DNA from 2 places in the Pseudomonas oryzae genome. Region 1 is predicted to be linked to the other one. Evidence: riboswitches for the same ligand, from Rfam matches in the RefSeq annotation. Region 1 holds a riboswitch; the other holds the start of a gene.
What was found. A riboswitch is a leader RNA that binds a small molecule or an ion and turns the genes downstream of it on or off. The one in region 1 is predicted to bind cobalamin.

Region 1 (7,390 bases):
CCAGCAGGTTGAGGTCGGCGACCTCGTCCACCGCCCAGCTTTCCGCCAGGCCGTCGAGGCGTCGCTCCTGCGCGCCGCCCAGGTGCTCCAGCACGCTCAGCCGGCTGGGGCCGAAGCCGCGCTCGCGCAGCAGGGCGGCGATGGCCGCCGGGCTGCGTCCGTCGTTGCACAGGATCAGCAGGCGCTGGCCGGCATGGATGTGCAGGTTGAGCGCCGCCAGCGGCCGCGCCACCACCGACAGCACGGTGGTCTCCTGCAGCGGCCAGCCGAGGCGCGCGGCGGCCAGCGAGCAGGAGGAGGGCGCCGGCAGCACCCGCAGCTCGTCCGCCGCCACCTGGCGCGCCAGGCTGGCGCCGACGCCGAACAGCATGGGATCGCCGCTGGCCAGCACGCACAGTGGCGTGCCGCGCCGCTCCAGCACCGGCGCCAGGCTGAACGGGCTCGGCCAGCTGTGCCGCGTGGCGCGGATCTCCGCCGGCAGCAGTTCGAGCTGGCGCCGCGCGCCGACGATCCGCTCGGCCGCCAGCAGCGCCCGACGCGCCGCCTCGCCCAGCCCGGCATAGCCGTCCTCACCGATTCCCACCACCGTCAGCCACTGCGTCATGAATCCGTCCTGCCTGTTGTCATGCGGCCCGACGGGGGCATGTCGCGGCGCCGCGCAAAGCGGGCATAATAGCGCCTTCGTCGGTGCCTGATGGGCTTGCCCATCGGCCTAAGAGGGAACACGGACCACCGTGGCTGCCCCCGCAACTGTACGCAGCGAGTCTGTCGCCCGAATGCCACTGGGAAACCGGGAAGGCCGCGACCGATGCCGACCTGCCAGCCAGGAGACCTGCCGACGACGCTGGTCGCGAGTGCCAACATCGGGCGGGGTGTACCGATGCCGTAGAGTCCTGCCGTGGGCGGGATTCGTCTGGTCCGGTCGCCGCGTCTTCGTTTCAGGTGACCCTCGTGCGCGACCCTTCCCCCTTCCCGGATCCATCCGGGCCACGCCCTTCCGCGTGCCCCGGCCTGCTGCGCATCGTCGCCGCGCTGGACGGCGGCATCTGCCGGGTCAAGCTGGCCGGCGGCCAGCTGTCCAGCGCCCAGGCGCGCGCCATCGCCGCCGCCGCTGCGGCCTGCGCCAGCGGCGTGCTGGAGCTGACCAACCGTAGCAACCTGCAGATCCGAGGCGTGCGTGCCGAGCGCCAGGACGAGCTGATCGCCGCGCTGCTGGCCGCCGGCCTCGGTCCGCGCACGCCCGCCGCCGACGACGTGCGCAACCTGCTGCTCAGCCCCGCCGCCGGTCTCGATCCCGCCGCGCTGCTCGACGTGCGGCCGCTGGCCGGGCAACTGCTCGACCTGCTGCAGGACACTCCCGCATTCCACGCCCTGTCGGCCAAGTTCGCCCTGCAACTCGATGGCGGCGAAGCCCTGGCCATGCTCGAACACCCCCACGACCTCTGGCTGAGCGCCATGCCCGGCGACGCGCCGCTGCTGACCTTCGGTCTGGCCGGCTGCCCGGGCGACGCGCCGCTAGCCGCCGTCGAACCGGCGCAGGCCGTAGCCTTGGTGAGTACCGTGCTGCGCCTCTTCCTCGACCTGGCCGGTGGCGAACACAGCCGCATGCGCCAGCTGCTGGCCGCACTGCCGGTCAGCGAGTTTCTGCAACGTCTGCAGGCGCGCCTGCCGTTCCCCCTGCGCCGCGACGAGGTCGTGCTGGGCTGGCGGCGTCCCGCTGTGGCCGCAGGCGTACCGCTCGGCGTCCATGCCCAGCGCCAGGCCGGCCGGCAGATGATCGTCGCCGCCGCCCCGCTCGGGCGCCTCGACGCCGCGCAGCTGGCCGGGCTGGCCGCGCTGGCCGATCGGTACGGCGCCGCCGGCCTGCGCCTGACCCCCTGGCAGGGCGTACTGCTGCCGGACATCCCGGCGCAATACGCCGCCAGCGTGCGGCACGAGCTGGCGGCGCTGGGCCTGCTGACCGATGCGGCCGAGCCGCTCGGCCAGCTGGTGGCCTGCACCGGCGCCGCGGCCTGCGCCCGGGGCCTGGCCGACACCAAGGCCGATGCCCGGCGCCTGGCCGAGCGGCTGCGCAGCGCCGGCGTGCGCCCGCAGGTGCACCTCAGCGGCTGTCCGCGCTCCTGCGCCGCCGCTCATGTCGCCCCCTTCACCCTGCTGGCCCAGCCCGGCGGGGAGTATCAGCTTTACCGGCGCGTCGCCGGCCAGCGCGGTTTCGGCCGCCTGCTGGCGCCGTCCCTCAGCATCGACGAGGCCGGCGCCTGGCTCGCCGCGCCGTCCGCATCAGGAATCTCCGCATGATCGACTACATCCGCGACGGGCAGGAAATCTACCGCCAGTCGTTCGCCACCATTCGCGCCGAGGCGGACCTGTCGGCCATCCCGGCCGACCTGGAAAAGCTCGCCGTCCGCCTGATCCACGCCTGCGGCATGGTCGACGTGGTGCAGGATCTGCGCTTCTCAACGGGCGCCGGCGCCGCCGGCCGCGCCGCGCTGGCCGCCGGTGCGCCGATCCTCTGCGATGCGCGGATGGTCGCCGAGGGCATCACCCGCGCGCGCCTGCCGGCGGGCAACGAGGTGATCTGCACCCTGCACGACGCCGGCGTGGCGGAACTGGCCCGCGAACTGGGCAACACCCGCTCGGCGGTGGCGCTGGAGCGCTGGCGCGAGCGGCTGGCGGGTAGCGTGGTGGTAATCGGCAACGCGCCGACCGCGCTGTTCTACCTGCTGGAAATGCTCGACGCCGGCGCGCCGAAGCCGGCGCTGATCCTCGGCATGCCGGTGGGCTTCATCGGCGCCGCCGAGTCGAAGGAGATGCTCGCCGCCGACAGCCGCGGCGTGCCCTACGTCATCGTGCGCGGCCGCCGTGGCGGCAGCGCCATGGCCGCCGCGGCGGTCAACGCTCTGGCCACGGAGGTGGAATAATGCGCAAGGGACGTTTGCTCGGCCTCGGCGTCGGCCCCGGCGACCCCGAACTGATCACCCTCAAGGCCCTGCGCTTGCTGCAGTCGGCGCCGGTGGTCGGCTACTTCGTGGCCAAGGCCAAGGCCAGCAAGGGCCAGGGCGGCAACGCCTTCGGCATCATCGAGGAGCACCTCACCGACGCCCAGCAGCGCCTGCCGCTGGTCTACCCGGTGACCACCGAGAAGCTGGCGCCGCCGCTGTCCTACGAGGATGTGATCGCCGACTTCTATGACACCTGCGCGGTGCAGATCGCCGCGCACCTGGACGCCGGCCGCGACGTGGCGGTGATCTGCGAGGGCGACCCGTTCTTCTACGGCTCCTACATGTACCTGCACGACCGCCTGGCCGCGCACTACGAGGTCGAGGTGGTCCCCGGCGTGTGCTCCATGCTCGGCTGCGCCTCGGTGCTCGGCACCCCGCTGGTGTACCGCAACCAGAGCCTCTCGGTGCTCTCCGGCGTGCTGCCCGAGGAGGAATTGAAGCGCCGCCTGCAGGGCGCCGAGGCCGCCGTGGTGATGAAGCTCGGCCGCAACTTCGACAAGGTGCGCCGGGTGCTGCAGCAGCTCGGCCTCGACCAGCGTGCCCACTACGTCGAGCGGGCGACCATGGACAACCAGCGCATCGTGCCGCTGGACGAGGTGGAGCCGATGTCCTCGCCGTACTTCTCGATGATCCTGGTGCCCGGGGAGAAGTGGCGTGGCTGAACTCGACCGTCAACGGCCGCCGGCCATCGTCATCCTCGGCCCCTCCGCCCTGGCCACCGCGCGGCGCTTGCAGGGCCTCTATCCGCAGGCCGCGATCCACGGCCTGCGCGCGCGGGTCGACGACGTCGAGCAGCCCTATGACGACTTCGGTGAGACCCTGCGTGCGCTGTACCAGGCCGGCCGGCCGATCATCGCCCTGTGCGCCGCCGGCATCGTCATCCGCAGCCTGGCGCCGCTGCTGGCCGAGAAGGGCGCCGAACCGCCGGTGCTGGCAGTGGCCGAGGACGGCAGCGCCGTGGTGCCGCTGCTCGGTGGCCTGGCCGGGGTGAACCTGCTGGCCCGCGAGATCGCCGCGCTCCTCGCGGTGGCGCCGGCGATCACCACCAGCGGCGAACTGCGCTTCGGCACCTGCGTGCTCAACCCGCCGCCCGGCTACGTGCTGGCCGACCTGGAGCAGGGCAAGCGGCTGGTCAGCGACCTGCTCGGCGGCCAGCCGGTGCGCGTCGACGGCGAGGCGCCCTGGCTGGACGCGGCGCGCCTGCCGCTGGACGAGCAGGCCGAGCGGTGCATCCGCGTCAGCCCGCAGCGTCAGGGCTGCGCCGACGAGCTGCTGATCCACCCGCGCCTGGTGCTGGCCCGCTGTAGCGCAGAGCAAGACGACCTGCCTGCAGCCGTGCGCGCTGCGTTGCAGCACGCGGACTTGGCCGAGGCGGCGCTCGCCGCCGTACTGGCCGACCCGGCCGACATCGCCAGTCCGCAGCTGGCCGCCGCGGCGGCCGAACTGGGCGTGCCGCTGCGCTTCGTTGCTGCCGACGCCGCGCTGCCCGTCGCCGTGCACGAAGAGCCCGGCCTCAGCCTGCACCTGGCGGCCAGCCCGCAGGCGGCGGCGAGCCTCGGCCAGCCGCGCGGCCGGCTCAGCGTGGCCGGCCTCGGCCCCGGCGCGGCCGAGCTGATGGCCCCGGCCGTGCGCCACGCGCTGGATACGGCCGAGGACGTGCTCGGCTACGACACCTACGTCAACATGGCCGGCCCCTTCCGCGCCGGACAGGTGCTGCACGGCAGCGACAACCGCGAGGAACTGCAGCGCGCCGCCCATGCCTTCGAACTGGCCGCGCAGGGACGGCGGGTGGTCATGGTTTCCTCCGGCGACCCCGGCGTGTTCGCCATGGCCGCCGCGGTGCTGGAGGCGCTGGAAGCCTCGAGCGACCCGCGCTGGCACGGCGTGGAGCTGGAAGTGCTGCCCGGCATCTCCGCCGCCCTGGCCACCGCCGCCAAAGCCGGCGCGCCGCTGGGCCACGACTTCTGCCTGCTGTCGCTGTCGGACAACCTCAAGCCCTGGACGGTGATCGAAAAACGCCTCGACCACGCCGCCGCCGCCGACCTCGCCATGGCCTTCTACAACCCGATCTCCAAGTCGCGCCCCTGGCAACTTGGCCGCGCCCTGGACATCGTCCGCCAGCACCGCACACCGCACACCCTGGTGGTACTCGGCCGCGACATCGGCCGCCCGGCCGAAAGCCTGCGCGTGCTGACCCTGGGCGAACTCACACCGGAGCAAGTGGACATGCGCACCCTGGTGATCATCGGCTCCAGCCAGACCCGCCGCTTCCCCCGCGCCGGGGACGGGGAGTGGGTGTATACGCCGAGGTGGTATCCGCAGGAGGGCTAAAAGGCCGGTCCTTGTCCTTGCCAGGGAGCGGCGAGGGGGCTGGCCGGTTGTGGAGTGGTAGTGTGGCTGACGCGCTATTGGCTGGAGCCCGGCCAGAAAGCAGCAGCTCGCCTTTGCACTTCAAGCCCCGAGATCATGGTTGCTGTCTGGTTTGTCTTTGCTCGTACCCCGGACTACCCTCAAAACATGGCGAATACTGGAAAAAAGGACTTTCCGTCATGGTGTATAACAGCTTTTTACCTCTGCCGCTTGCGCGAAATCTGCATTGCAAAGCGGTTTTTTTGCGGATGTCCTGGAGTTTTATCCGCCAATCTCGGTTTGGGGTATTATACACCGTCTGGTGCCTAATAATAGTTAGGGCTATGGAAAATACGATGAGCATCGACATTATCTTCTATACGCAAATTGGCTCAGCAATCGCGTTCATCATCGCTCTCTTTGTTCCTTATAAAGTCCTCGTTGCTCAGAAAGATTCTTTAGTCGATCTTCTCAAGCAAGAGATTGAGCCCCTTAATCGCAAACTAAAGGACGCAGAGTCCCAGTCGCCAGATGTATTAATAACCGCGCTTTCTGCCAGAGTTGAAATAGCCAAGGCAGAGATGTTGCGACTCAAAGAGGATTGAGATAGTCACCAGGTTGAGGTTCGTGAAAAAGAAAATCAGCTTCATCGGCTACAAAAACAACTCACTGTGCTGAATGAGCTTATTGAGGATAGTGAACTAGTCTGCCCAAAATGTAAGGCTCCCTTGGTGTCGCGCGGCACTCATACGATATATGGTTACATTAGTGGTCGGGAAGTTGATACAGATGTCGAATATCTCGAATATGAATGTGGCTTCTCGACTGACGGTGGTGAGGAAAAATCCCCATGTCGCACATCAATCAAAAAGTCCTGACAAACGGTTCAAATCGTTCGCCTCGCTCACTGGGACGGGCTAAAGCCCCCACTTAGCCAAGCGTTGGGCTTCATAGGGAGAAATTCAATGGTCTACCGAATAGCAGCCTTGGTCGTGTGCGGAGTGCTTGTGCCGCAAGCCATCTATGCAAAAGAGTGCTGGGCCTTGACAGATCTGAAAGGTCAAATCGCGCCGTCAACTAACGGGTATGCCTTTCAATCCGACGGGTTCTCCAATCCGATGGTGCTCTGCTTTGATGAAGACAAAGGAAGTGTTTCTGGTGATGACACGCAGCTGACGCGCTTTGGGAAATCGACTCTAGCGGGTTGGGGTGCAAACAAGGACATCGAGCTCTTTGAGGTCTACCAGATCGACCGCGTAAACGGCAAAGTCTTATTTACCAAAAGCAGAATTGGAACCAGCAGTCTGATCCCCGGAGCTCCAGACTTAGTCGGCGCCTTCGTGGGTAAAGCAACCAGATTGAAACAATGAAGCCCTACCAGGCGCTCCAGCGGATGGTCCTCGTTGCGCTCGGGCTTCCCTCGTCCGCCTCGCTCACTCGGCGCCGCCAAACGCCAGTGTTAGGAGTTAGTATGGAGCCCGTAAAAGTTCTCTACAGCATGCCCGAGATTTCTGGCACAAAGATCACCGTCTACGAGTGTGGTTCTCCTACCGTTGATGACTGCGGAGACTTCGATCCTGACGAATTGTTCAAAAGGACATTTGCAGCAGAAAGCACTGCAAAGGACGTTTTCTATGAGGCATACGTTGACGGCTCGAATACACCTTTCTTTAAGAGCAAGGCACCGCCGACCGATGAAGAGCTGTCGTTCCAGCTTGGAAGATCTCGGGAAGATGGATCAATGAAAAAAGTGATTTGGCTGGTCGTTGGTTTAATGGTTCTTTATCTTGTTTTCAAGTAAACCACGTCAAATTGAGCGAGCCATGAATGATCTTGTAAACGATCACCGCGGACACACCATATTTTGCCATGCTTCAGGTGTTATCAGTGGACCATTTGTTGCTTCCTTTTCGGCTTGGAGAGTCGAGCCCAACAGTTCGTGCCGTGCTATAACCCAAGGGACGCTTCCCGGTGTTTTTGATACGAGAGAGGTGGCGATTGCTGCGGCCTTGGCCGAAGCCAAACTCAGCATTGATAAG
Region 2 (7,390 bases), 1.3 Mb from region 1:
CCGCCCTGCGCCTCGCCACGGCAGCCGGCTTGCCGGCCGCCTGCATCGCACGCCACCGCTTCCCCGACGAGGAGCTGCGTCTGCGCCTGCCGCTGGGCGCGGACGGCGCGCTGGCCGACACCCTGGTGCTGTACCGCAGCCTCGATCGGCCCAACGAGAAGCTGGTCGAGCTGCTGCTGGCGGCCGGCGAGGCGCGCCGCCTCGGTGCGCGGCGCCTGCTGCTGGTGGCGCCCTACCTGGCCTACATGCGTCAGGACATCGCCTTCCATCCCGGCGAGGTGGTCAGCCAGCGGGTGGTCGGCGAATTCCTCGCCAGGCTGTTCGACGCGGTGATCACCGTCGATCCGCACCTGCACCGCATCGCCAGCCTGGGCGAGGCGATCCCCCGTGGCCAGGCGCTCAGCCTGTCCGGCGCACCGCTGCTGGCCGGGTTGATCGCCGGCAAGGTCGCCAATCCGCTACTGATCGGCCCGGACGCCGAGTCGCGGCAGTGGATCGAGGCTGCCGCCGCCGGGCATGGTTTCGACTACGGCGTGTGCAGCAAGGAGCGCCACGGCGACCGGCAGGTCGACATCGCCCTGCCCGCGCTGGACGTGCGCGGCCGGGCGGTGGTACTGCTCGACGACGTGGCCAGTTCCGGACGCACCCTGGCGCGCGCCGCCGAGCTGCTGCTGGCGGCCGGCGCCGCCTCGGTGGACGTGGCGGTGACCCACGCGCTGTTCGCCGCCGACGCGCTGGCCAGCGTGCACGCAGCCGGGGTGCGCGAGGTGTGGAGCAGCGACTGCATCGTCCATCCGAGCAACGCGGTCAGCGTCGCGCCGCTGCTGGCCGGAGCGCTGGCGCAGCTGGGCGTCGGCACGGCGTGACGAGGCGGGGCAACTCGCGCGGCGATTGTCCGCCGGCCGGCTTGCCAGGGCTGGCGGAAAACCACGGCGCGGCTTTTCGACCCTGGCCGACCGCTCTCCACCGGCATGTCTGCCATGCAATTCCCGACTGACCGCCTCGGCGATGCTGCTGTTACAATCGACGCCTTACATCTCGCAGGAGTGTTCCGGTGTCCGTCGTCTTTGTCGCCGCTTCGAAGCTGCCAACCCCGTTTGGCGTGTTCACCATGCATGGCTTTCTCGACGAAGCCACCGGCAAGGAGCACGTGGCCCTGACCATGGGCGACGTGGCCGACGGCGCACCGGTGCTCGGCCGCCTGCACTCCGAATGCCTGACCGGCGATGCCCTGTTCAGCCTGCGCTGCGACTGCGGCGCCCAGCTCGAGGCGGCGCTGCGCGCCATCGCCACCGAGGGCCGTGGCGTGCTGCTCTACCTGCGCCAGGAGGGGCGTGGCATCGGCCTGCTCAACAAGATCCGCGCCTACGAGCTGCAGGACGGCGGCGCCGACACCGTGGAGGCCAACGAGCGCCTGGGCTTCGGCGCCGACCAGCGCGACTACGCCATGTGCCGGCCGATGCTCGACCACCTGGGCATCCGCGAGCTCAAGCTGATGACCAACAACCCGCGCAAGCTCAAGGCGCTGGAGACCTACGGCATCCAGCTGGCCGAGCGCGTGCCGCTGCACAGCGGACTCAACCCGCACAACAAGTTCTATCTGGCGACCAAGGCCGGCAAGCTCGGCCACCTGCTCGGCAACCTGCATCAGGCCGAGGACGAATGAGTGCGGTGCGCCTGCAGCGGCTGAGCTTCGCCCGTCGCTGGTGGGGGCTGCTGGCGCTGGCCATGCTGCCGCTGTTGCTGCTCGGCGCCTTCGGCCCGGCGCGGCCGCCGCTACCGGCCGCGCTGGCCATGCCGCTGTTCATCGCCGCGCTGCTGTCGATGTTCGTCGGCCTGCCGCTGTTCCGTCGTTTCAAGCTGGCGCTGATCGCCTGCGCGCGCGTGCTCGACACTCCCGACGAAGCCGCCGGCTGGGCAGCCTTGGCCCGCACCCAGCGCAACGGCCTGCTCGGCGCCATGCTGCCGGCCTGGATCGCCGCCCTCGGCCGTCTCGCCGACCTGCACGGCGTGCCCGTGCTGCTGCTGGCGCTGGCCAGCGTGGTGATCGCCATCCTCTACCGTCTGCCGCGCCAGCTCGGCTGATGCGCCCGCTGCTGCTCGCCGTCCTGCTGCTCGCCAGCGGCCTGGCGCAGGCGGCGCAGCAGGGCGCGCAGCGGGTGGTGGCGCTGGCCCCCTCGCTCAGCGAGATCATGGTCGAGCTGGGCGCCGGCGAGCGCCTGGTCGGTGTGCTCGACGCCGGGCCGCGCCTGCCGGCGCTCGCCCACCTGCCGTCACTCGGCCGGCATGGCCAGCTCAATCTGGAAGCCCTGCTCGCCCTGCAGCCGGACCTCATCCTGCTCTGGCCGGACAGCGTCGGCCCGGCCATGCACGCGCAGCTCCGCGCGCTGGGCATCCCGCTGATCGAGACCCAGCCGCACAGCCTCGACGAACTGGCCGGCGAGCTCGAGACCATCGGCGCCGCGGTCGGCCATGCCGGGCAGGGCACCCGCCTGGCCGCCCGGTTGCGCCAGCGCCTCGCCGATCTGGCCGCGCGGCATGCCCGTGCCGAGCCGCTCACGGTGTTCTACCAGGTGTGGGATCGCCCGCTGTACACCCTCGGCGGGCGGCAGATCATCAGCGACGCCCTGCGCCTGTGCGGCGCGCGCAACGTGTTCGCCGATCTGCAGCTGCCGGCGCCGCAGGTCAGCGTCGAGGCGGTGCTGGCCCGCGACCCGGCGGTGATCCTGGTCGGCGAACCGGGCCAGGCCGCGGCCTGGCAGGACTGGCCGCAGCTGACCGCGGTGCAGCGCGGTCAGGTCTGGGAGGTGCCCGACGAGGGCATCGAGCGGCCGAGCTTCCAGATGCTCGCCGCCACCGAGAAGCTGTGCGCGCTGCTGGATACGGCGCGCTGAAAACGACGAGGCCCCGCAGTGCGGGGCCTCGTCGTTCCTGGCCGGACTCAGAAGCGGTAGCCGACGCTCAGCTGCACGTCTTCCTCGGGGGCCGGGTAGAGCGCCTTGTTGCCTGGCGCCCACACGGAGTAGTTGGCGAAGGCGTCGTACTGCTTGCCGGTCAGGTTGTTGACCCGCAGCTTGCTGGTGAACTGGCGATAGTCCCAGCTCAGCGCAGCGTTGAACACCGTGTAGCCGCCCTCGCGGGGCATGGCGTGGGCGTGGTCGCCGGACAGGTAGCTGGCGCCGGTGTACAGTGCTTCCAGATGGCCGTTGAGGCCCGGCAGGATCAGGTAGTCGAGCTGGGCACCGGCGCTGTGCCGCGATACGCCAGGTACATCGTTGCCCTTGAAGCTGCCGGCGCGGTACTCGGCGTCGGTGAAGCTGTACTGGCCGCTGACGCTCAGGCGCTCGGTCAGCTGACGCTGCGCCTCGAGCAGCAGGCCGTCGCGGCGGGTCTGGTCGAGGTTGATGTTGGCACCGAGGCCGAAGGGGCCGGGAGCGCTGGGGTCGTACATCAGCTCGTCGTCGAGGTCGAGGCGGTAGACGCTGAGCTGGTAGCGCTGCACGCCGTCGTCCCATTCCACGCCGCTTTCCCAGGACTCGCCGGTCTGCGGCGCGAGGAACTCGACGCCAGGGCTGGTCCAGCCGTTCTCGTCGATGTTGGCCCAGCGCAGCACGTCCTCGCGCCTGAGGAACACGCGGGTCTGTGCGTCGGCCTGCCAGCTCAGGCCGACGCTGCTGCTGCCTTCGCGGTCGGTATGGGTCTTGCCGACCGCATGGTTGCGATCCTCGGCCTCGCTGGCGCGGTAGCCGAGGGTCAGGGTCAGATCATGGCCGAGTGGCTGGCTGAGCTGGGTGTACCAGTCGCGCAGGGTCTGACGGAAGTCGGTGCCCCAGGACGCCTGGTAGTCGCTGGTGATGTGGTCGTGGCCGAGCAGCCACTCGCTGCGCCCCAGGCCGCTGTCCCAGCGCGCGGTCAGGCGCGGACTGAAGCTTTCCACGCGGGTGCCCTGGGTGAACGGCGAGCTGCCCCAGGCGCTGTTGTAAGCGCCGACGCCATCCTGGTCGCTGTGGCTGTAATCGAAGTCGGCAGCCCAGATCTCATCCAGGCGCTGCTCGGCGGCGAAGCGGTGCACCTGGGTCTGGCTGTCGTTGAAGCCGTTGGTATTGGCAGCGTAGCTGGCCTTGCGATCTGCGCGGCGCTCGGCCTCGCTCAGGTATCCGGGCAGGCGCAGCTCGTCGTCCACCGTCTGGTATTCGTACAGTGCCCAGCCCCGGGCGTGATCGTAGCGCAGGCGGCCGAAGGCGTTGCTGTAGTCGGCGTTGTTGTGGTCGCGGTAGTTGTCGGTGTGGCGGGTTTCGCCGCTGGCGTAGGCGGAGAAGCCGCCGCCGAGCTGCTGGAACACGTGGCCGCGGTAGGCCTCGAGGTCGTGGCTGCCCTGGGTGGTTTCCACGTAGGCCTCGTTGCGGCGTGGGGTGCGGGTGATGATGTTGATCACCCCGCCGACCGCCTGGTCGCCGTACAGCACGGTGCCGGCGCCGCGCAGGATCTCGATGCGCTCGATGTTGGCCAGCGGCACGCTGTTGAGGTCGGCGCCGGCCAGCGCCGGCTGGTTGAGACGGCGGCCGTCGACCAGGATCAGGGTGTTGTTCACCGCGTTTTCGCCGAAGCCGCGCAGGCTGGGAGTGGCGCGGCTGCCGTCGCCGATGACGTCGCGCAGCTGCACGCCGGCCTGGTTGCGCAGCACGTCGACCAGGTGTTGGGCGCCGCTGCGTTCGATCTCGGCGCGCTTGATCACCCGCACGCTGGCCGGGGCCGGCTGTTCCAGCGGGGTGGCGCGGGTGACGATCAGCGGCTGGACGTCGTCGGCGGGCTCGCCGGCCAGGGCCAGGGTGGGCGCCAGGGCTACGGCCAGCGCCAGACGGGAAAGCTTCATGGGAAGTCCTCAAAAGTGGAAGGCAGACTTTCGAGGAGGGCAGGAGACAGAGACGCGCCGCGGCGCGCGACTGACGGTGCGGCCCTCCGCAACACCTGTCGAATCCGTCCGGGCCGGTCTCCGGGCTGTCGACCCTTGGCCCGCCTTCCCGGGAAATCCCAGTGGCCGTTGGGCAAGGTTGCAGGCCTCGGGCCTGCGGTCGATTACCGTTGCGGGGGCAGCGCCGGCCTTGCTCGCATGGAGCGCACCGGCTTCCCGTTTAACGCAGGCTGATGGCCCGCGCACCCTGACGAAAAGCAAAACGCCGCGCACCTTAGTGCGCGGCGTCCTGAAACTCAAGCATCTTTCAGACCGCTTGTCTTGAATTTCCTTCAAGCAGCGCCAGCCGCGTCCGCACCGCGGTTTCGATGCCGGCGGCATCCAGGCCGCACTCGGCGAGCATCTCCGCCGGCTTGGCATGCTCGACGTAGCAGTCGGGCAGGCCGAGCTGCAGCAGCGGACGGACGATGGCCTCGCGGGCGAGGAACTCGGCGACCGCCGAACCGGCACCGCCCATGATGGCGTTCTCCTCGACGGTGACCAGCAGCTCGTGGCTGGCGGCCAGCTCGCGCAGCAGCGCTTCGTCCAGCGGCTTGACGAAGCGCATGTCGACCACCGTGGCGTCGAGCCGCTCGGCGACCTGCAGGGCCTCGCTCAGCTGCACGCCGAACACCAGCAGGGCGACGCGGCGGCCCTGGCGGCGCAGCACGCCCTTGCCGATCTCCACCGTCTGCAGCTCCGGCGCGATCGGCGTGTTGGGCCCCGAGCCGCGTGGGTAGCGCACCGCCGCCGGGCCGCTGTACTGGTAGCCGGTGGTGAGCAGCAGGCGCAGCTCGTTCTCGTCGCTGGGGGTCATGACGAGCATGCCGGGGATGCAGCGAAGGTAGGAGAGGTCGAAGCTGCCGGCGTGGGTCGGCCCGTCCTCGCCGACCAGGCCGGCGCGGTCGATGGCGAACAGCACGTCGAGGTCCTGCACGGCGACGTCGTGGATCAGCTGATCGTAGGCGCGCTGCAGGAAGGTCGAATAGATCGCCACCACCGGCTTGGCGCCTTCGCAGGCAAGGCCGGCGGCCAGGGTCACCGCGTGCTGCTCGGCGATCGCCACGTCGAAGTAGCGCTCGGGATAGCGGTCGGCGAAGGCCACCAGGTCGGAGCCTTCCTTCATCGCCGGGGTGATGCCGATCAGCCGCGGGTCCTGCTCGGCCATGTCGCACAGCCACTGGCCGAACACCGCCGAGTACTTCGGCCCGGACGGCTTCTTCGCGGCCTGCTGGCTGCCGATCTCCAGCTTGCTGATCGCGTGGTAGCCGATCGGGTCGGCCTCGGCCGGGGCGAAGCCCTTGCCCTTCTTGGTGACGATGTGCAGGAACTGCGGGCCCTTGAGCTCGCGCATCTTGCGCAGGGTGGCGATCAGGGTCGGCAGGTCGTGACCGTCGATCGGGCCGATGTAGTTCCAGCCCAGCTCCTCGAACAGGGTGCCGGGCACCAGCATGCCCTTGGCGTGCTCCTCGGTGCGCCGGGCGATCTCCCAGGCGCCGGGAATGCGCGAGAGGATCTTCTTGCTGCCCTCGCGCATGCTGGCGTAGGTGCGGCTGGAGAGGATCTTGGTCAGGTAGTTGTTCAGCCCGCCGATGTTGCGCGAGATCGACATGTCGTTGTCGTTGAGCACCACCAGCATGTCGGCCTTGACCTCGGGCGCATGGTTGAGCGCCTCGAAGGCCATGCCGGCGGTCAGTGCGCCGTCGCCGATCACCGCCACGGTGCGCCTGTCGTTGCCCTGCAGGCGGTTGGCCAGCGCCATGCCCAGCGCGGCACTGATCGAGGTGCTCGAGTGGCCGACGCCGAAGGTGTCGTACGCGCTCTCGCTGCGCCGCGGGAAGGCGGCCAGGCCGCCCTTCTGGCGCAGGGTCGCCATCTGCTCGCGGCGCCCGGTGAGGATCTTGTGCGGGTAGGCCTGGTGGCCGACGTCCCACACCAGGCGGTCTTCCGGGGTGTGGTAGACGTGGTGCAGGGCGATGGTCAGCTCGACCACGCCGAGGCCGGCGCCGAAGTGCCCGCCGGTGCGCGCCACGGTGTAGAGCAGGTACTGGCGCAGCTCGTCGGCCAGGGTATCCAGCTCGGCTTCGCTGAGGGCGCGCAGCGCGGCGGGGCTGTCGATACGGTCGAGCAGGGGCGTGTCGGGCCGCTGGCGGGGGAACTCGTGCAGCGTCTTGGGCATCGGACGTACTACGGCAATCGGCAAAGGATGGGCGAGTTTACCCGAAGCGGCCGGGGCGCCCAAGCAAGCGAAGGTCGAGGAGTGACGGGATTGTTACACGGCGTGCGCGGTGCGGCGGCCGGCTGACGGCGCCGCCTGCTCCGGCGCGGCCTGCGGTGGAAATCCGCGGCGCGGTTTCCACCCGCTCGGACGGGCCTCAGTGGCGACGTTCGACGATGTAGCGGGCCAGCTGGCGCAGGGCGTCGGCGCGCTCGTCGAAG

Region 2: another riboswitch for cobalamin. It lies ahead of BLT78_RS15545 (TonB-dependent receptor family protein); the one in region 1 lies ahead of cobG (precorrin-3B synthase).

What each region holds. Positions count from the first base shown of each region.
Region 1 is NZ_LT629751.1:2,189,106-2,196,495, reverse strand. It holds gene cbiE (precorrin-6y C5,15-methyltransferase (decarboxylating) subunit CbiE) at 1-604, opposite strand, end outside; cobalamin riboswitch at 669-854, shown strand; gene cobG (precorrin-3B synthase) at 952-2,298, shown strand; gene BLT78_RS09730 (precorrin-8X methylmutase) at 2,295-2,921, shown strand; gene BLT78_RS09725 (precorrin-2 C(20)-methyltransferase) at 2,921-3,664, shown strand; gene cobJ (precorrin-3B C(17)-methyltransferase) at 3,657-5,333, shown strand; gene BLT78_RS09715 (hypothetical protein) at 5,708-5,956, shown strand; gene BLT78_RS21395 (hypothetical protein) at 6,359-6,721, shown strand; gene BLT78_RS09710 (hypothetical protein) at 6,718-7,152, shown strand.
Region 2 is NZ_LT629751.1:3,458,579-3,465,968, reverse strand. It holds gene BLT78_RS15565 (ribose-phosphate diphosphokinase) at 1-866, shown strand, start outside; gene ribA (GTP cyclohydrolase II) at 1,055-1,666, shown strand; gene BLT78_RS15555 (MFS transporter) at 1,663-2,085, shown strand; gene BLT78_RS15550 (cobalamin-binding protein) at 2,085-2,894, shown strand; gene BLT78_RS15545 (TonB-dependent receptor family protein) at 2,942-4,873, opposite strand; cobalamin riboswitch at 4,968-5,177, opposite strand; gene dxs (1-deoxy-D-xylulose-5-phosphate synthase) at 5,220-7,130, opposite strand; gene ispA ((2E,6E)-farnesyl diphosphate synthase) at 7,327-7,390, opposite strand, start outside.